4 regions of the Streptomyces sp. NPDC051664 genome follow, and region 1 is predicted to be linked to each of the others. Evidence: riboswitches for the same ligand, from Rfam matches in the RefSeq annotation. Region 1 holds a riboswitch; each other region holds the start of a gene.

The links. Region 1 has a riboswitch for cyclic di-AMP ahead of ACIA8E_RS28155 (M23 family metallopeptidase). Riboswitches for the same ligand answer to the same signal wherever they lie in the genome.
Region 2: it holds a riboswitch for cyclic di-AMP, as region 1 does, so the genes downstream of both, ACIA8E_RS19560 (transglycosylase family protein) here and ACIA8E_RS28155 (M23 family metallopeptidase) in region 1, are expected to answer to the same signal.
Region 3: it holds a riboswitch for cyclic di-AMP, as region 1 does, so the genes downstream of both, ACIA8E_RS33010 (M23 family metallopeptidase) here and ACIA8E_RS28155 (M23 family metallopeptidase) in region 1, are expected to answer to the same signal.
Region 4: it holds a riboswitch for cyclic di-AMP, as region 1 does, so the genes downstream of both, ACIA8E_RS25170 (transglycosylase SLT domain-containing protein) here and ACIA8E_RS28155 (M23 family metallopeptidase) in region 1, are expected to answer to the same signal.

Annotation. Positions count from the first base shown of each region.
Region 1 is NZ_JBITCU010000018.1:114,728-119,387, reverse strand. It holds gene ACIA8E_RS28165 (HPr family phosphocarrier protein) at 1-208, shown strand, start outside; gene ACIA8E_RS28160 (GntR family transcriptional regulator) at 416-1,132, opposite strand; gene ACIA8E_RS28155 (M23 family metallopeptidase) at 1,344-2,162, opposite strand; cyclic di-AMP (ydaO/yuaA leader) riboswitch at 2,175-2,345, opposite strand; gene ACIA8E_RS28150 (M16 family metallopeptidase) at 2,552-3,934, opposite strand; gene ACIA8E_RS28145 (M16 family metallopeptidase) at 3,961-4,660, opposite strand, start outside.
Region 2 is NZ_JBITCU010000009.1:249,798-254,457, reverse strand. It holds gene eno (phosphopyruvate hydratase) at 59-1,339, opposite strand; gene ACIA8E_RS19560 (transglycosylase family protein) at 1,620-2,318, opposite strand; cyclic di-AMP (ydaO/yuaA leader) riboswitch at 2,322-2,492, opposite strand; gene ACIA8E_RS19555 (transglycosylase family protein) at 2,793-3,728, opposite strand; gene ACIA8E_RS19550 (cytochrome P450) at 3,834-4,660, opposite strand, start outside.
Region 3 is NZ_JBITCU010000028.1:5,924-10,583, reverse strand. It holds gene ACIA8E_RS33020 (TetR/AcrR family transcriptional regulator) at 1-559, shown strand, start outside; gene ACIA8E_RS33015 (SGNH/GDSL hydrolase family protein) at 755-1,609, opposite strand; gene ACIA8E_RS33010 (M23 family metallopeptidase) at 1,785-2,645, opposite strand; cyclic di-AMP (ydaO/yuaA leader) riboswitch at 2,649-2,809, opposite strand; gene ACIA8E_RS33005 (alpha-galactosidase) at 3,101-4,660, opposite strand, start outside.
Region 4 is NZ_JBITCU010000014.1:103,236-107,895, forward strand. It holds gene ACIA8E_RS25160 (DinB family protein) at 1-349, shown strand, start outside; gene ACIA8E_RS25165 (GNAT family N-acetyltransferase) at 408-1,022, shown strand; gene ACIA8E_RS25170 (transglycosylase SLT domain-containing protein) at 1,152-1,919, opposite strand; cyclic di-AMP (ydaO/yuaA leader) riboswitch at 1,924-2,109, opposite strand; gene dacB (D-alanyl-D-alanine carboxypeptidase/D-alanyl-D-alanine-endopeptidase) at 3,620-4,660, shown strand, end outside.

The sequences.
Region 1 (4,660 bases):
CGCCACGGCGTCGGGCGTCCCCGTGACGGTCTCCAGGGCCGACGGCAGCCCGGTGAACGCCGCTTCCATGCTCGCGGTGCTCGGCCTCGGCGCGCAGGGCGGCGAGGAGATCGTGCTCTCGTCCGAGGCGGACGACTCCGAGGCCGCTCTCGACCGACTGGCGAGGCTGGTCGCGGAGGGGCTCGACGAGCTCCCGGAGACCGTCTGATTCCGGACTTCCCCGGCCCGTTCCGGCCGGACGTATTTCTGCGGCAGAGCCGCGGCACCTTCGACCGGGGCCGCGGCTCTTTCGTTTTCACAAGCCGTACCGATCCCCGGACCCACTGCCGAGTCGGTTTCCGAGGTTTCCGGAGTGAATTCGGGCAACCGAAACAAAGCCCCGCCGAATTACATCTCTTTGTATACGGCGCATGTGTTAATGACGGCCGCTCGCGGTGTTTACGGCATGTTGCGAAGTTCTCACCCGGCCGGACTGCGGCGCGGCGGGCTCACGGCCCGGGATGCGGTCCGCGCGCCTCAGCCGGTGCGCGGCGGTGGCGCGCTCGGCGTGCTGCGTGGCCAGCGCCCTGGCCCGTTCCGCGTCACCGCGTGCGACTGCGTCCACGATGGCCCCGTGCTCGGCCCAGGAATCGGTGGGGCGGGCCGGCTGCTCGACCGCGTACATCCAGGCGATCTTGTGCCGGAGCTGGGTGAGCAGCGCGATGAGCCCGGGGCTGCCGGAGGCCTGGGCGAGCGTCTCGTGGAACCAGCCGCCCAGCGAGCGCAGATCCTCGCCCTCACCCCGCCTGGCCCGCTCCTGACCGAGCCTGACCAGACCGCGGAGGACTTTGAGGTGTGCATCGGTGCGGCGCTGCGCGGCGCGGGCCGCACCCAGTGGCTCCAACAGCATCCGGACCTCCAGCAGGTCGGCGGCCTCCTGCTCGGTGGGCTCGGCGACACAGGCGCCGGCGTGCCGGCGGGTGACCACGAAACCCTCGGACTCCAGGGTGCGCAGCGCTTCCCGTACCGGGACACGGGACACCCCGTAACGGCGTGCGAGCAGTTCCTCGGTGAGTCTGCTGCCGCGTTCGAAGACACCGGAGACGATGTCGTCACGGATTGCCGTGCATACCGAATGCGCCGGAATGCGCATGTCCGAACCTCCGCCTTAATCCCCGCGAAACGCGGCCGATCGACGCCTGTTCTGTGACTCTATTGCAATGCGGCTGCATTTCCGACGCCGGGTCGAAATCCATGAATATCTTTTGGTCCGAGGACGGTTCGGCAAGCACCTCCGGCGGGGGCCGGTCCGGGTACGCCGAAGGCCCCGGCGGGAAGCCGGGGCCTTCGGGGTGCTGCGTCGGTCAGACGTTGACGCCGTGGGCGCGCAGGTACGCGACGGGGTCCATGTCGGAGCCGTACGACGGCGTGGTCCGGGCCTCGAAGTGGAGGTGCGGTCCGGTGGAGTTGCCGGTCGAGCCGGAGAAACCGATCCGCTGGCCCGCGCCGACGCTCTGGCCGACCGACACGCCGATCGACGAGAGGTGCCCGTACTGGGTGTACGTGCCGTCCGTCATCCGGAGCACGATGTTGTTGCCGTACGCGCCGCCCCAGCCGGCCTCGACGACCGTGCCGGCGCCGACGGCGACGACGGGGCTGCCGGAGGCGGCGTGGAAGTCGATGCCCGAGTGACGGCCGGAGGACCAGAGGGAGCCGCTGGACTTGTAGCCGGTGGTGACGTACGAACCGGCGACCGGGAGCTGGAAGGCACCGAGGCGGGTGCGCTCGGCGGAACGGGCGGCGCGCGCCTTCGCCTCGCGGACCGCCTTGGCCCGGGCTTCGGCCTTGGCCTTGGCTGCCGCCTTGGCGTTCGCTTCGGCCTTCGCCTTGGCAGCGGCCTTCGCCTTGGCGGCCGCCTTCGCCTTGGCGGCGACCTCGGCCTGGCGCTTCTGCACGTCGGCCTGGGTGGCCACCTGGTCGGCGAGGGCGCCCTCGATGGCGATGACCTGGTTCAGGCCGGTCTCGCTGACGGAGGGGGCTTCGGTGCCGGCGGCGAGCGCCGGAGAGGCCAGCCCACCGATGACGCCGGTGGTGGCCAGAGCTGCGACGCCGGCTATCTGCGCGCTCTTGCGCGTCAGACGCTTCGGGGCACGGTGCTTCCCGGTGGGGCGGGTGAACGCCATGAGGTGGCTGATCCTTTCCTTCCTTCTCGCCTACCGGGTTAGCTGACGGGTTCGGAGCAGGAAGGTCTCCTACGGATCCGCGAGCCCCACAAGAGGCGCGCAGGCATCCGATTCACCCCAGGGACTGCGTGGGTCCCCGGCTCCCCAGGCTCGCGCCTGACGGGGACTCGGCGATAGCTGTCCGGCGCCGCGGATGCGGCATACGGGTGACGGACAGCGCTGCCGACGCTAAGCGGGGGGACTTTCATTCACCAAACGGACAGGGCGTTTTGTAGCACATCCCACAGGGCACACAGGCAACTATCCGACAAATCAGACAAAAGGGAAGACCCCGGCGAGAAGCGACTCGCGGGGTCTCCCTCTGTCCCGATATGCGGTTATCTGAGACGTCAGCCGGTGACGACCGACACCTCTCCGATGCCCAGCGCCCGGACCGGCTCCTCGATCTGCGCGGCGTCGCCGACGAGGATCGTGACCAGACGGTCCACCGGGAAGGCGCTGACCACCGCCGCGGTCGCCTCGACCGTGCCGGTCTCGGCGAGGCGGGCGTACAGCTGCGCCTGGTAGTCGTCCGGGAGGTGCTGCTCGACCTGGTCGGCGAGCGTGCCCGCGACCGAGGCCGCCGTCTCGAACTTCAGCGGGGCGACACCCACGAGGTTCTGCACGGCCGTCTCGCGCTCGGCGTCGGTCAGGCCCTCGGCCGCCAGCGTCCTCAGGACCGTCCACAGGTCGCCGAGCGCCGGTCCGGTGGATTCCGTGTCCACCGAACCGCTGATGGCCAGCATCGCGGCGCCCGTCGCCCCGGAGGCGGATTCCGGCGCCGACGACCGCAGGACCTGCGCGAAGGCCCGTACGCCGTACGTGTAGCCCTTCTCCTCGCGCAGCACCCGGTCCAGCCGGGAGGTGAGCGTGCCGCCCAGGCAGTACGTGCCGAGGACCTGGGCCGGCCACACGCTGTCGTGCCGGTCGGCGCCGATGCGGCCGATCAGCAGCTGGGTCTGCACAGCTCCGGGACGGTCGACGATGACCACCCGGCCGGTGTCGTCGGCGGTGATCGGCGGGACCGGCCGGGGCTCGGCGCTGTTCCCGGACCAGTCGCCGACGGTGTCGGCGAGCAACGCCTCCAGGTCGATGCCCGTGAGGTCACCGACGACCACGGCGATCGCGGTGGAGGGCCGGACATGGGCCTCGTAGAAGCTGCGGACGGCCGCGGAGTCGATCCGCTCCACCGTCTCCTCGGTGCCCTGGCGCGGGCGCGACATCCGCGCGGTGGCCGGGAAGAGCTCCTTGGAGAGCTGCTTGGCGGCTCGGCGGGCCGGGTTGGCCTGCTCGTGCGGGATCTCGTCGAGCCGGTTGCGTACCAGCCGCTCGATCTCGCTGTCGGAGAACGCGGGTGCCCGCAGCGCCTCGGCGACCAGACCGAGCGCCTTGGCCAGCCGGGAGACCGGGACCTCGAGGGAGACCCGGACGCCGGGGTGGTCGGCGTGCGCGTCGAGGGTGGCCCCGCAGCGCTCCAGCTCGGCTGCGAACTCCTCCGCGGAGTGCTTGTCGGTGCCTTCGGACAGCGCCCGCGCCATGATCGTGGCCACGCCGTCGAGGCCCTCGGGCTCGGCGTCCAGCGGGGCGTCGAGGTAGATCTCGACCGCGACGACCTGCTGGCCGGGGCGGTGGCAGCGCAGCACCGTGAGCCCGTTGGGCAGGGCTCCGCGCTCGGGGGCGGGGAAGGCCCAGGGCCTGGCCGTGCCCGGGGTCGGCTGCGGGTGGTACTCCATCGATACTCCAGTCGCGGCAGCGTCGGTCACTTGTCCGCCCCTTCGTGCGCGTCGGTGTCGGCGGCCGCCTCGTCGGCGGCCGCCCCATCGGTGGACTCGGCCGGCTCGACCGGCTCGTAGACGAGCACCGCCCGGTTGTCGGGGTGAAGCTGGGCCCTGGCGGCCGCCTGGACCTCTTCCGCGGTGACGTCGAGCACCCGCTGGACGGCGGTCAGGGCGAGCTGCGGGTCACCGAACAGCACGGCGAACCGGCACAGTTCGTCGGCGCGGCCCGCGACCGTACCGAGCCTGTCCAGCCACTCGCGCTCCAACTGGGCCTGGGCGCGCTCCATTTCCTCGGGTGTCGGACCCTCGGCCGCGAACCGGGCCAGCTCCTCGTCGACCGCGGTCTCGATCTGCGCCACCTCGACCCCGCCGGACGTCTTCACGTCCAGCCAGCCGAGCGAGGGCGCACCGGCGAGCCGCAGCAGCCCGAATCCGGCCGCGACGGCCGTCCGGTCGCGGCGGACCAGGCGGTTGTGCAACCGGGAGGACTCGCCACCGCCCAGCACGGTCAGCGCGAGGTCGGCGGCGTCGCACTCCCGGGTGCCGTCGTGCGGCAGCCGGTAGGCGGCCATCAGTGCCCGCGCCGGGACCTCCTCACGGACCTCTTCGCGCAGCTGCTCGCCGATGACCTCGGGGAGCGCGCCGTCGCGCGGCGACTGCTCTCCGTCGTGGGACGGGATG
Region 2 (4,660 bases), on a different contig from region 1:
GGGACCGAGTGCGGGGACGGACGGAGGCCGGTGCCTTTGACCCGTGACGGGCCTGCGATCAGCCCTTGAAGCGCGGGAACGCGGAGCGGCCCGCGTACACCGCCGCGTCGTCGAGGATCTCCTCGATGCGCAGCAGCTGGTTGTACTTGGCGACGCGGTCCGAGCGGGCCGGGGCGCCGGTCTTGATCTGACCGCAGTTCACCGCGACGGCGAGGTCGGCGATGGTGACGTCCTCGGTCTCACCGGAGCGGTGGGACATCATGCACTTGAAGCCGTTGCGCTGGGCCAGCTCGACGGCATCCAGGGTCTCGGTCAGCGAACCGATCTGGTTGACCTTGACGAGCAGGGCGTTGGCGGAGCCCTCCTCGATGCCACGGGCCAGACGCTCCGGGTTGGTGACGAACAGGTCGTCGCCGACGATCTGCACCTTGGCGCCGAGCTTCTGGGTGATGACGTTCCAGCCGGCCCAGTCGTCCTCGTACAGCGGGTCCTCGATGGAGACCAGCGGGTACGCGGAGACGAGCTCCTCGTAGTACTCGGTCATCTCGGCGGCCGAGCGGGACTTGCCCTCGAACTCGTACTTGCCGTCCTTGTAGAACTCCGAGGCGGCGACGTCGAGCGCGAGCGCGATGTCCTTGCCCGGGGCGTAACCGGCCTCCTTGATGGCCTCGAGGATGAGGTCCAGGGCGGCGCGGTTCGACTCCAGGTTCGGCGCGAAGCCGCCCTCGTCGCCGAGACCGGTCGACAGGCCCTTCGTCTTCAGGACCTTCTTCAGCGTGTGGTAGACCTCGGCGCCCCAGCGCAGGGCCTCGGAGAAGGACTCCGCGCCGATCGGGGCGATCATGAACTCCTGGATGTCCACGTTGGAGTCGGCGTGCGACCCACCGTTGAGGATGTTCATCATCGGGACGGGCAGCAGGTGCGCGTTCGGGCCACCGAGGTAGCGGAACAGCGGCAGGTCCGAGGCCTCGGAGGCGGCGTGCGCGACGGCCAGCGAGACGCCGAGGATGGCGTTGGCGCCGAGCGAGCCCTTGTTCTCGGTGGCGTCCAGGTCGAACATCGCCTGGTCGATCAGCCGCTGCTCGGTCGCGTCGTAGCCGACGAGCTCCGGGCCGATCTGCTCGATCACGGCGAGGACGGCCTTCTCGACGCCCTTGCCGTGGTAACGGTTGGGGTCACCGTCGCGAAGCTCAATGGCCTCGAACGCACCGGTGGAGGCGCCGGACGGAACGGCAGCACGGCCGGTGCTGCCGTCGTCGAGGCCAACCTCGACCTCGACCGTGGGGTTTCCGCGGGAGTCGAGGATTTCCCGGGCTACGACGACGTCGATGGACGGCACGAGGCATCTCCTTCTGGGATATGACGCTGGTTGTGCAGGGTCGCTTTGGCCTTGCGCCAAGAGCCTAACCGCCTTGGCCCACTGCGTTCGGCGACCGCCCGTCTCCTGGGACGAAAAAGGACCCAAGGGCACCCGTAGACGGGCAAAATTCAGAAATCTACTGATCAGTAACCACAACAGTCGAACGGTGAGCGCAGAAACCCCGACCCGGCGCGTACGGGGGAATCCGCGCCGGGTCGAGGTGCTCAGGGAGGAGAGAGCTTTTCTGCTGAGGCTCGTACTACTTCGTCAGGTGGAGCTGCTGACCCGGGAAGATCAGGTCGGCGTCCTTGACGATGTTCTTGTTCAGCTTGAACAGCTGGTGCCAGCCGCCCTTCACCTTGTGCGCCTCGGCGATCTTGCTGAGCGAGTCACCGGCCTTCACCTTGTACTCGCCGTCACCCTTCGCGACCTTCTGTCCGGTCGGCGTGGTGACGGTCTTCGCGGCCTCGGGGGCGGTGCCGCGGTCCGAGCGGGAGGCGGTGGGGGCCTCGGTGTGCTCGGCCGGCTTCGGTGCGGCCGGCTTCGCGGCGGCGGAGCCGGTGTCGACGCCCGGGTCGACACCGTCGTTGGTCAGGTTGCCGGCGCCGGCGCAGCCCCAGGCACCCGGACCCTGCATGTCGAGGAGCTTCTCGGCGATGGCGATCTGCTGGGCCTTGGTGGCCAGGTCGGCCCGCGGGGCGTACTGCGTGCCGCCGGCGGCAGCCCAGCTGGACTGCGAGAACTGCAGGCCGCCGTAGTAGCCGTTGCCGGTGTTGATGGACCAGTTACCACCGGACTCGCACTGGGCGACGGCGTCCCACGTGGCGACGGAGGCGGCGGAGGCGCCCGTGGCACCCATCAGGGGAACGGCGATGGCGGCACCGGCGACACCGGCGAGCGTGGCCACACGGACGGCCTTGGACGGGCGACGGTGCTTGCCCTTGCTGTTCAGCAGCATGCAACTTCTCCTCACCGACGCCTACGAGGTGAGCTGTCGGGTTCGGGCCAAGTGAGTTGCCCGGTCGCATGTCCTAGCGTGCGACTTCACCCCAAGCCGGTCCTGACGGTCTTTCGACCATCGGGCCCGGCGCTTACCTGGGTCCCCCGCTCCTGCCTACGGCGCTTTACGCGTCTGTTCCCTTCGACCGACGGCAGGATTCGGCGTGACGGTCGACGGGGCCCGCGGTGCGAGCGGTTCCGACCGTAAACGCACGCAACCCCCACATTCAAAGACGGACATAACTGACAATCATCCCCTACCCACGTCCGGCCGTTCATCGTTTTCGCAGGTGGGGGGCAATGCGGACAGGCCTGGCAGACGAGACACGCCGATTAACGCAAAGAGACCCATGTCTCACTTACGCATAAGTGGACATAGGCCTCTGAACTACCCCGATTTCTGGGGTGATTTAAGCCGTTGATCAGACCGGTCTCACTCCGCCTTCACACCGAGATCGAGGCTCTGGCCAGGAAGAATGAGATCCGGGTCGTCGCCGACAGCACTCTTGTTGGCCTCGTAGAGCGCCGGCCATCCGCCATGAACCTTCTGTGCATCAGCAATCGCCCAGAGGTTGTCGCCCGGCCGAACGGTGTATGTGCCGTCGGCGGCCGAGTCGCGCGTGTCGCGCCCGTCGCTGTTACCGCGGGAAGCATGGCGGCCCGAGTCTCGGTCACCGCCCGGTCCCATGCCCTGGCTCACCTCGGGGGCCGGCGCGCCACGATGCTTACCGCCCGTCTCGCTGCCGGAAGAACCGGGCGAGCGGGACGAGTCGGTTGAACCCGACGTATCCGGCACATCGGCCGACGGCTCGCTCGATGCCTGGCCCGACGTCCGACCCGACGTCTCGCCGGACGACTTCTCCGACGACTTGGCGGACGACGACTTCGATCCGCCCGTGGCGCTCGCCTCGTCCGACGCCTCGTCGGACGGGTCCGCACTCTCCGTCGGGTCGGCCGACAGCAGGCTTCCCGGGTCGACACCCGGCAGCGTCCCGTCCACCGTGAGCCCGGAGATCACCGCGCAGCTGGGCCACGCCCGTGGCCCCTGGTCGTCGAGGACCTTCTCGGCGACCGCTATCTGCTGCGAGCGGCTGGCGAGGTCGGCACGCGAGGCGTACGCCTCGCCGCCGTACGACTTCCAGGTGTCCTGCGAGAACTGGAGACCGCCGTAGAAGCCGTTGCCGAGGTCGGCACTCCACATGCCGCCGCTCTCGCACTCGGCGACCCGGTCCCAGGTCGTGGCGTCGGCCGCGTGCGCACCGGCCGCGCCGAGCAGCGGGATGGCGATGGCAGAGCCGGTGACGCCTGCGGCGACGACGATGGCGGGTGCCTGACGAGGGCGACGGTGTCTGCCGTTCGCGGAGCCCATGGGGTTGCCTTCCGTGTGACTGACAAGTGACTGGTGAGTCGAACGGTGAACGTAGCGGCAGTCGAACGCTTGTCACAAGTCGATGCAGTACAGATCACGTGAAAGTCACGGAGTTGACAGAGCGTCACCTTCACCGGAGCAATGTCCGGGATGGAACTCCACGGGAAGAGTGCGCAGTCCGCGCATGATGAGCCCCCCGCGCCACCGCAAATCGGTAGGTTCCACCGCAAGGCGCAGGTCCGGGAGGCGCCTCAGGAGCGTGGCCAGCGCGGCCTGTCCCTCCAGCCGGGCGAGCGGCGCCCCCAGGCAGTAGTGGATGCCGTGACCGTAGCCGAGGTGCTGATTGTCACGCCGGGAGAGGTCGAGCGTGTCGGGGTCGGCGAACCGTTCCGGATCCCGGTCCGCGGCGGCGAGCACCACCAGTACGGGGTCGCCCGCCGCGATCCGCTGCCCGCCGAGCACCAGCGGTTCGGTGGCGAACCGCCAGGTCGCCAGCTCCACCGGGCCGTCGTACCGCAGCAGTTCCTCGATGCCGGTCTCCAGCAGCCCCGTCTCCCCCGCGTCGAGCGAACGCTGCAGCCGCTCCCGCTGCTCGGGGTTGCGCAGCAGGGCGTACACCCCGTTGCCGATGAGGTTGACCGTCGTCTCGAAGCCGGCGAAGAGGAGGATGAAGGCCATGGCGGCGGCCTCGTTCTCGGTGAGGTGCTCGCCGTGGTCGCTGGCCCGGATCAGCCCCGAGATCAGATCGTCCCCGGGGTTCTCCCGCTTCCGGTGGATCAGTTCGGCGAGATAGCCGCGCATCTTCTTCACCGACCGCGCCACCCCGCCACGCGGCCCGCCGCCGTGGCGGATCATCATGCCCGCCCAGTCCCGGAAGTCGTCCTGGTCCTCGCGCGGAACGCCGAGCAGGTCGCAGATCGCGTAGATGGGGA
Region 3 (4,660 bases), on a different contig from region 1:
TGCCGTCGAGCAGATCGAGGTGCGGGGCGTCGCCGCGGTACGGATCGCCGATGTGGCGTCCGTCCTCGGGGTGAGCAACGCACTCGTGCTCTACCACTTCTCGACGAAGGAGAAGCTGGTCGCGGCCGCCTTCGCGCATGCGGCCGAGGCCGACCTGGCCCATCTGCGCAAGCTCCTCAGCCGCCGCACCAGTGCGGTACGGAGGCTGCGCGCCGCCGTCCGCTGGTACGCGCCGACCGGGCAGGCCAAGGGGTGGCGGCTGTGGATCGAGGGCTGGGCGGCTTCGTTGCGCGATCCGGCGCTGCGCAATGTGGCCGGCGATCTCGACCAGCAGTGGAAGGCCGAACTGGCCGAGGTCCTCGAAGAAGGGGCCGCCGCGGGGGAGTTCCACTGCGACGATCCGATGTCCGTGGCCTGGCGGCTGACCGCGCTGCTGGACGGTCTGGCCGTCCAGATGACGTCGTACGCCGGCCCGCTCTCCCGGGCCACGATGCTGGCGTGGACCGACGAGGCGCTCGCCCGCGAGCTGGGCATCGACCAGGAGACACTGACAGCCTGACCGGCAGTCGCTCCGCTTCCGTCAGCCCCTGACGTCTCGCGTCTTCTCCCCGTCTCCCCAGGTGCCTTCCCATGCCTGCGACCGCCACTACGCTCGGACAGGTAACCCAGATGATGATCAGGTACAGAGTCATTCCGCCCGAGGTGACGGGCCTCGGCGAACAGGCCCGTCCGGCCGAAGTGGACACCGCGCCGGTTACAGCGGCAGCAGGTCGGGCCGCTTCGCCTCGACGTGGTCACCGGAGGACTCGCCGCGCAGCCGCCGTCCGATCCACGGCACCAGATATTCGCGTGCCCAGTGGATGTCGTCGCGCCGCACCTCGAGCGTGCCGCGCTGCGCCTGTGGGGGCCACTCCTGGTCGGGGTCGGCCGGCACATCGAGGGCGAGGACCTGGGCGGCGCGCAGCGCGACCCGGGTGTGTCCCTCGGGCGACAGATGGAGCCGGTCGTCGTCCCAGGCGCGCCGGTCCTGCACGGACCGCAGCGACCACAGGTCGAGGACCGGGCAGTCGTAGCGGTCGGCGATGGACCGCACATGGGCGGTGTAGGTGGCGATCTTGCCGCGCAGATGGCGCAGCACGGGCACGCCGCGGGTGTCGAAGCCGGTCGTGACCATGACGGTGCCGACCGACCGGGTCAGGTCGGCGACCGCGCGCTCGAAGCGTTCGGCCACGTCGTCGGGGTCGGTGCCGGGCCGGATGATGTCATTGCCGCCCGCGCAGAAGCTCACCAGGTCGGGGGCGAGCTGCTTGGCGCGCGGCACCTGTTCCTCGACTATCTGGTCGAGGAGGCGTCCGCGTACGGCGAGATTGGCGTACCGGAAGTTCCCGTGAGCCGAACCGGCGGAACCATCGGTGTTCGTCGCTGCGTCGGGGTCGGGGAGCTGGTCCGCGAGGAGTACAGCGAAACGGTCTGCCCAGCCGACGAAGGTTCCGTCCGGGCCCGGGTCACCGACCCCCTCGGTGAAGCTGTCGCCAATCGCTGCGTACGACCCGATGGCGCCATGCCGGTTGTTGACGCCACGTTGATTTTTTCTCGAATCGTCTGCCACAAGGGCACATCCTGCACTGACGAATGTGACCTACGCGACCGTAATAAGGGGTTGACGGGAGGTGAGATAGACCACCCGGTCAGGTTTTAGTAAAGAGGGAATAAGTGAAGGGGCGGTGCGCCGCCGCGCACCGCCCCATCAACAAGCCGTTCGGATCAGGCCTGACCGGATCCGATCAGACGGAGATTCCGTGTGAAGCCAGGAAGGCGACCGGGTCGATGTCCGAGCCGTACGCGGGGCCGGTGCGGACCTCGAAGTGGAGGTGCGGGCCGGTGACGTTGCCGGTGGCACCGGAGAGGCCGATCTGCTGGCCGACGGAGACGGTCTGGCCCACCGAGACGGAGAGCGCGGACAGGTGGCCGTACTGCGAGTAGTGGCCGTCGGCGTGCTTGACGACGACCTCGTTGCCGTACGCGCCACCCCAGCCGGCGGTGACGACGGTGCCGGAGGTGATCACCTTCACGCTGGTGCCTGTGAAGACCGGGAAGTCGATGCCGGTGTGGCTGCCACTGGACCAGTTGGCACCGGAGGCGCGGTAGTTGGTGGTGTGCTTGCCCGGGACCGGGGAGACGTAGCCGGAGCTGCTGCTCGGGGCGGCCGAAGGGGCGGCCGCGGGCTTGGTGGCCACCGGAGCCTTCGACGGAGCCGGGACGGCCTGCGTGTTGCCGGTGGCCGCGGCGGAGCCGCCGAGGGTCAGCTTCATGCCCGGGACGATCAGGCTCGGGTTGCCGCCGATGACCTCGCGGTTGTCCTGGTACAGCTTCTCCCAGCCACCCTCGACCTTGTTGTCGGTGGCGATCTTCGCCAGGTAGTCGCCGGCGACGACGGAGTACGTCCGGGTCTCGGCCTGCTTCTTCGCGACCGGGGCGGCCGGGGCGGCGGCAGAGTGCGCGGCGGGGGCGGCCTGCTCCGCGGCGTGGGCACCGGTGGCACCGAGCAGCGGGAGGGCGATGACGGCCCCGCCGGCGCCGGCGGCGGCAACGCCACGAGCGATGGTGCTGGACTTCGGACGACGGTGCTTACCCGATATGGGCATGAAGAATTTCCTCTCCGGCGCCTACGAGGTGAGCTGTCGGGTTCGGGCTGGAGATGCCCGGTCGCATGAAGTGCGACTTCACCCCGAGCCGGCCGGATTTCTCCGGTCGGCGGCTTACCTGGTTCCCCCGCTCCTGCCACACGATGAGTGGGTGCGAATTCCGGTCGGCGGCAGGATTAGGCGGTCCGTCCGGATTGACGGTGACCGTAAACGAGTGAGGACGAGCAGAACAAGCCATCGGTTGCGTGCCGGAATCCGCGCCGGGAAATCGGCGCGGAATTCCGGTCACACTCCGTGGATTACGGATCTTGGCTTTCGGCGCGGTGTACGGATTACCCGGCCGCCGCGCCACCACGCACCGTCACGGATATGATCCCGCTCACGAGAGGCCCCTCATCTCCCGCATAAGCAGGACATGTTCTACTAAATGCCTCAATGCGGACATGTCATGAACATCATTCGCGGCGGAGCCTCAGCACCTTCGCGTCCAGGTCCCCCCGCAGGCCGGTGCGCAGGCCGTGATGCAGCAGCACGGAACCGTGGTGGACGGCCCCGGTGTCCAAACAGGTGTAGGTCGCCGTGGGGTCGAGTCCGCGCAGCCGCAGGACCGGCGGCAGCTCCCCGTACCTCTGTGCCTCCAGCCACACGAGCACCACGGTTTCGTCACCGTGCGTGTACTGCACGGCGCTGAGCCCGCCGCGCGGCGCACGCAGCCGGTACAGCGCCCCGTGCTGCACCACCGGGCGGATCTCCTTGTACAGGTCCACCCAGCCCCGGGCCTCGGCGAGCTCTTCGTCGCTCCACTCGGTAAGGTCTCCGCCGACCCCGAGCACCCCGGCCATCGCGCTCACGAAGCGGAAGCGCAGCGAGCTCACCCTGCTGTTGAGCTGGACGTTCGGGCTGTCGGTGACCCAGGCGGCCATCACTCGAGCCGGATGGATCTGCCCGAAGCCCTCCTGGATGGCGAGCCGGTCCAGCGGGTCGGTGTTGTCGGAGGTCCACACCTGGTCGGTACGGGCGAGGATGCCCAGATCGATCCTGCCGCCGCCGCCCGAGCAGGACTCGAAGGCGACACCGGGGTGAGCCGCCCGCAGCCGGTCGATCAGCGCGTACAGCGCATCCACATGCTCGATCCAGAGCTTCTGCGGATACTCCTCGCCCGGCCAGCCCGCATCGGTGAAGCAGCGGTTGAAGTCCCATTTCACATAGTCGATCGGGGCGCTGGAGAGCAGTGAGTCGAGCTGTTCCCACAGATGGTTCTGCACATCGGTCCGGGCCAGATTGAGCACCAGCTGATTACGGAACTCCGTGCAGGTCCGCCCGGGAAAGTGCTGCACCCAGTCAGGGTGCGCGCGGTACAGGTCGCTGTCGGCGTTCACCATCTCCGGTTCGACCCAGATGCCGAACTGCATGCCGAGCGCGTGCACTTCGTCGGCGAGCGGTTTCAGCCCGCCGGGGAAGCGCTCGGGGTTCGGGGTCCAGTCGCCGAGTCCCGCCCGGTCGCTGGTGCGCTGCCCGAACCACGCGTCGTCCACCACGAACAGTTCGACGCCCATCGCTGCGGCGCGCACGGCCAGGGCGCGCTGCTGGTCCTCCGCGACGTCGAAGCCGGTGGCCTCCCAGGAGTTGTAGAGCACCGGCCGCAGGCTTTCGGCGTCCGGAACGACGTGGGCCAGCTGCCAGGCGTGCCAGGCCCGGCTCGCCCCGCCGAACCCTTCGGCGCTCCACAGTCCGGCGAACACCGGTGTGGTGTACGTCTCCCCCGATGCGAGCCGCAGCAGCCCCGAGTCGTCGTAGCCGGCCCCGCCGGTGATCTGTACGAGCCCGTCGGGAAGCTGCTGCACGGCGATCCGCCACGATCCGGACCAGGCGAGCGCGCAGCCGTACACCTCGCCGTCCTCCTCGGTGGCGGCTCCGTCCGCGTCGAGCGCGACCCAGGGCAGAAACTGGTGCCCGGTGTGACCGCGCCTGCTGGAGAGGACCATCTCACCGTACGTCAGCTCCGACCGCACGAG
Region 4 (4,660 bases), on a different contig from region 1:
CGACGTCTTGTCCCAGAAGCTGCTCGGGCGGGAGCCGGCTCCCCCGTGGGACACGGTGGACTGGGACGCCGATCCCGACTGGGAGTGGTCCTCGGCCGCCGGGGACACCCCCGAGCAGCTCATGGCGCTCTGGCAGGACACTGCGGTCCGCTCCCGCGCCAACGTCCGGCAGGCGCTGGCCGAGCATGGCGTCGGACACCTCGCGGCGTTCACCAACTCCCGCGGGCAGTCACCCAGTCTCCGGCGTCTGCTGATCGACCTCATCGAGGAGTACGCACGCCATGTCGGACACGCCGACCTCATCCGCGAATCCATCGACGGGCTCGTCGGAGAGGACCCGCCACGATGAAACCGACACTCTCGGACAGGCCGGTTCCGGTAGCGGCGGGGTGGTGATGATGTCAGGCATGGCCCAGCCGATCTCGGATGACCAGCTCGCTATCGTCCCCGCCGACGAAGCATCGTGGGACGACCTGCAGACGATCTTCGGCACCACGGACTATCCGTCCATGTGCCAGTGCCAGCGCTTCAAGATCAGGGGCTCCCAGTGGGGTTCGGTCCCCCTGGCCGAACGTGCCGAGCGCCTGCGTGAGCAGACCGGTTGCGGAAATGCCGGTGCTCCTTCGACAAGCGGTCTCGTCGCCTATCTGGACGACGAGCCGGTCGGATGGTGCGCGATCGAGCCCCGGACGTCCTACCCCCGCCTGCTCCGCGCCCGCGTCCCCTGGACCGGACGGCAGGAGGACAGGACCGACGACAGCGTCTGGGCCGTGACCTGTTTCGTCACCCGCAAGGGCTTCCGTCTGCGCGGCATCACGTACGCACTCGCGCGCGCCACGATCGGCTTCGCGCGCGACCGCGGGGCCCGCGCGATCGAGGGCTACCCGATGATCACGCGGCCAGGGGTGGAAATCACCTGGGGCGAACTCCACGTCGGCAGCCGTGACGTTTTCGCCGACGCAGGGTTCGTCGAGGTGAGCAGGCCCACACTCAGGCGGGCCGTCATGCGGATCGACTTCTGATGGTCGCCCGCGCGCCGCTGATCGCGGCGGTCGCGTGTGCATCCATCGGGCAGAGACAGGAACGGGTGGCGAGGCCCCCTCGGACCTCGCCACCCGTCACTCCTGAACCGGCATCAACGCAACCGGGCGTCAGTACGCCCCGAACACGTTGTCGATCGAACCGTACTTGGCGGCGGCATAGTTGCACGCGGCCGTGATGTTGGCGACCGGGTCGTAGGGGTCCATCGACGTGCCGGGCACGTGGTAGGCCTTGAACGTGGGGTCGATGACCTGCAGGAGCCCCTTGGACGGCGTGCCCTTGGCGGCGTTCGAGTCCCAGTTGTTGATGGCCTTGGGATTGCCCGAGGACTCGCGCATGATGTTGCGGTGGATGCCGTCGTAGCTGCCGGGGATGCCGTGCTGCGCCATGACGGCCAGCGACTCCTTGATCCAGCCGTCGAGGTCGTTCGTGTACGTCGCGGGCTTCACGGCGGCGGGAGTGGCACTGCTCGCGGCCGGCTTGGACTCGACAGCCGCGGTCTCGGCCTTGGCACCGAGGGTCAGCTTCATGCCCGGGCTGATCAGAGCGGGGTTGGCTCCGATGACCTCGCGATTGTCCTGGTACAGCTGCTGCCAGCCGCCAGTCACGGAATGCCCAGTGGCGATCTTGTAAAGGGTGTCACCGGCTATCACGGAATAGACGGAGGGCGTAGCCTTCGCGGCGGAAATTCCCTTGGCAGGGGCCGCAGCAGGCGCCACAGTCTTTGCGACGGTGGCGACGGACTGCGCCGGCGCTGCCGAGGCAGCGGTCGCACCGATCACAGGAAGTGCGAGAGCGGCTCCGCCCGCGCCCACGGCGATGAAGCCGCGAGTCAGCGAACCGGACTTACGACGACGGTGGTTACCCGTTGCGGGCATGATGCGTTCCTCTCCGGCGCCTACGAGGTGAGCTGTCGGGTTCAGGCTGGAGTTGCCTGGCCGTATGGGAATACGGCTTCACCCCTAGCCGTTCCGGATACCGGATCGGCTGCTTACCTGGGTCCCCCGCTCCTGCCGTACGTGAGTGGTCGGATTCCCGGACGGCGGCAGGATTCGGCGTTCCATCCGGATTGACGGTGACCGTAAGCGAGAAACTCCGACCTGAACAAGCCCCCACTTTTCGATCACAATTCATTTACAAGATCGAGTCGGGGAATTATCGGCAATCCATGCCCGCCCGCGAAGCCAAATTCCTTCGCGCAGAAGGGAACCGAGCGGTACGCCGTCGCGTCCGCGGTCCCGGAAAGTGACTCTCGCCACTTAGTCCGAAAAGGGCGATTTGCCCGACAGGCAGGACCTCGGCCTGTGCGAGTCATGCATTCGCCAGCAAAGAGAGCAATTTATCTCTATTGCCAAAATTGGGACATTCGAGACATTGGCGGGCGGCCGAGCGATGCCTTCGCCTCGTCGGGGCGGACGTCCCCCCGCGGGAGGCGACAGCGCGTCACGCATCTCCACCGGCTGCGGCGCACAGGCGGCCGCACTCCGGCCAGGTCGCGCAGGCTCACACGAACGACGGTCCCGATGGGCGCAGGAGGTGCCGCACGCCTTCGGCATGGCCGTCACGGTGCGCAAACGCCCTGCCCGCCCACCGGGGCCGTCCGGAAGCGCAAGCGGCGTGCCGGCGATGGAGGGCCGGGGGCTGATCTCCGTGTCGCTCTCGCCGCGAAGCATCGCCCGGCCCACCGGCTTGCTGCATACCGGGCGTCCGGACGAGGCGCATCGTGATCGCCATCGCTAAGGGATGTCGAGGGGCTCCGGCCGGATGAACCCGACGTAGCCTTCGAAGGCTGCTGAATCGATCTTCTTCAGCTTCTCAACAAAGCGGGCGAGCTTCGCAAGATCCCTCTCTTCATCCTCTTCGGACGAGTACCCCTTGGGCCCGTCCGCTTCGCGGAGGAATCAGGAATCGGTCACACGGCAGGCCGCAGCAATGCAGCGAGACCTCTGCTCGGCGTTGCGGGACAGCTCTTGATGACAGTCGACGCCTCGGCTGCTCATGCGAACCATCCTGATCCTGCGCGTCGAAACCAGCGGTGTGCGCACGCCCGCCCCGGAAGCAATACGGTAACCCCCCACTTGCCGCCCTGCGTTGATACAGAGATCGCTGGAAGAAGGGGAAGTGCCACGGAGTCGAGAGACGCACATTCCACCACTCGACTCCTTCCACCCATAATCCTGTCCAACTCGATCGATTCATCACAGGAGACGCCGTGTTGAATCACGCCCCGTAAGTCGGAATGAGCTCGCTACCCCTTGACGCCTGCTGTGTTCCCACATTGCGCGGCCCTCGTAATCGATTCGGCCCGGCATAAATTCCGTCGCGCATCAGGTACGTTGCGACGGAGCGGGGGCAGGGTGCATTCCGGGACGGTCGAATCAGTCAATGCCCCCTGAATCCTCATCAGATTCCCTCCAGATCCACCCTGTTCACTGCATGAACGGGCAGCTGTACCGGTTGCGGACAGGAGTAGGGCTCCGGTCCAGCTGCCTCCCCTTTGCACCCCGACCCGGTTGCCCCCGGATCCGAACGACGTAGGCCTTCCGCCTAGGATCCGGATGCCTGATCATCTCTTTCCATGCGCATGCCAACGATTCACCGAAGATTCCGCCATCGGGCGTTGCTCTGGGCCGTCGCCGCGAGCCTGGCACTCACCGCCACCTCAGGAGCCCCGGCCGGGGCCGACGCCCCGGCGCCCGGCCTGTCGCAGACCCTTGACCAGATTCTCAGCGACACACGGCTGAACGGCGCCCAGGCCGGAGTCGTCGTCAGGGACGCCGAAACCGGGCAGACGCTCTATCAACGCAACGGCGACGGCCGCCTGGTGCCCGCATCCAGTACCAAGCTTCTGACGTCGACCGCGGCCATGGCGCTGCTCGGCCCCGACTACCGGTTCAGCACCGATGTACTCGCGGACGGCTCCCGCCACGGGTCCGTGGTCCGGGGCGACCTGTATCTTCGCGGCACCGGCGACCCCACGATGCTGGCCGAGGACTACGACCGGCTGGCCGCCACGGTCGCCGCATCCGGGATCCGCCGGATCACCGGCCGACTGGTCGCTGACGACACCCGGTTCGACAGCAACCGGCTGGGCGCGTCCTGGGCGGCCGACGACGAGTCCGCCTACTACTCGTCGCAGATCTCTCCACTGACGGTGGCCCCGGACACCGACTACGACGCGGGCACCGTGCTCCTCTCGGTGACCCCGGGCTCCGCGCCCGGTGCAGCGCCCGCGGTGAAAGTCACCCCGTCCAACGACTACGTCCGCATCGACAACCGTGCCACCACGGTCGCCGCCGGTGAGAGTCGTACGATCACCGTCGATCGCATGCACGGCAGCAACACCATCGTGGTCAGCGGGAAGATCCCCGTCGAGAGCGCACCCGCCACGTCGTGGACCAGCGTCTGGGAGCCCACAGGCTATGCGACCGCCGTCTTCGCGGACGCGCTGGCCGCACACGGAGTGAAGGTCACCCGAGGGACGGTGCTGGGCGAGGCCGTTCCGCAAGGTGCCACGACACTGGCCTCCCATCCGTCGATGCCTCTGAAGGATCTTCTGACGCCGTTTCTGAAGCTGTCCAACAACAACCATGCCGAGGTGCTGGTCAAGACCATCGGT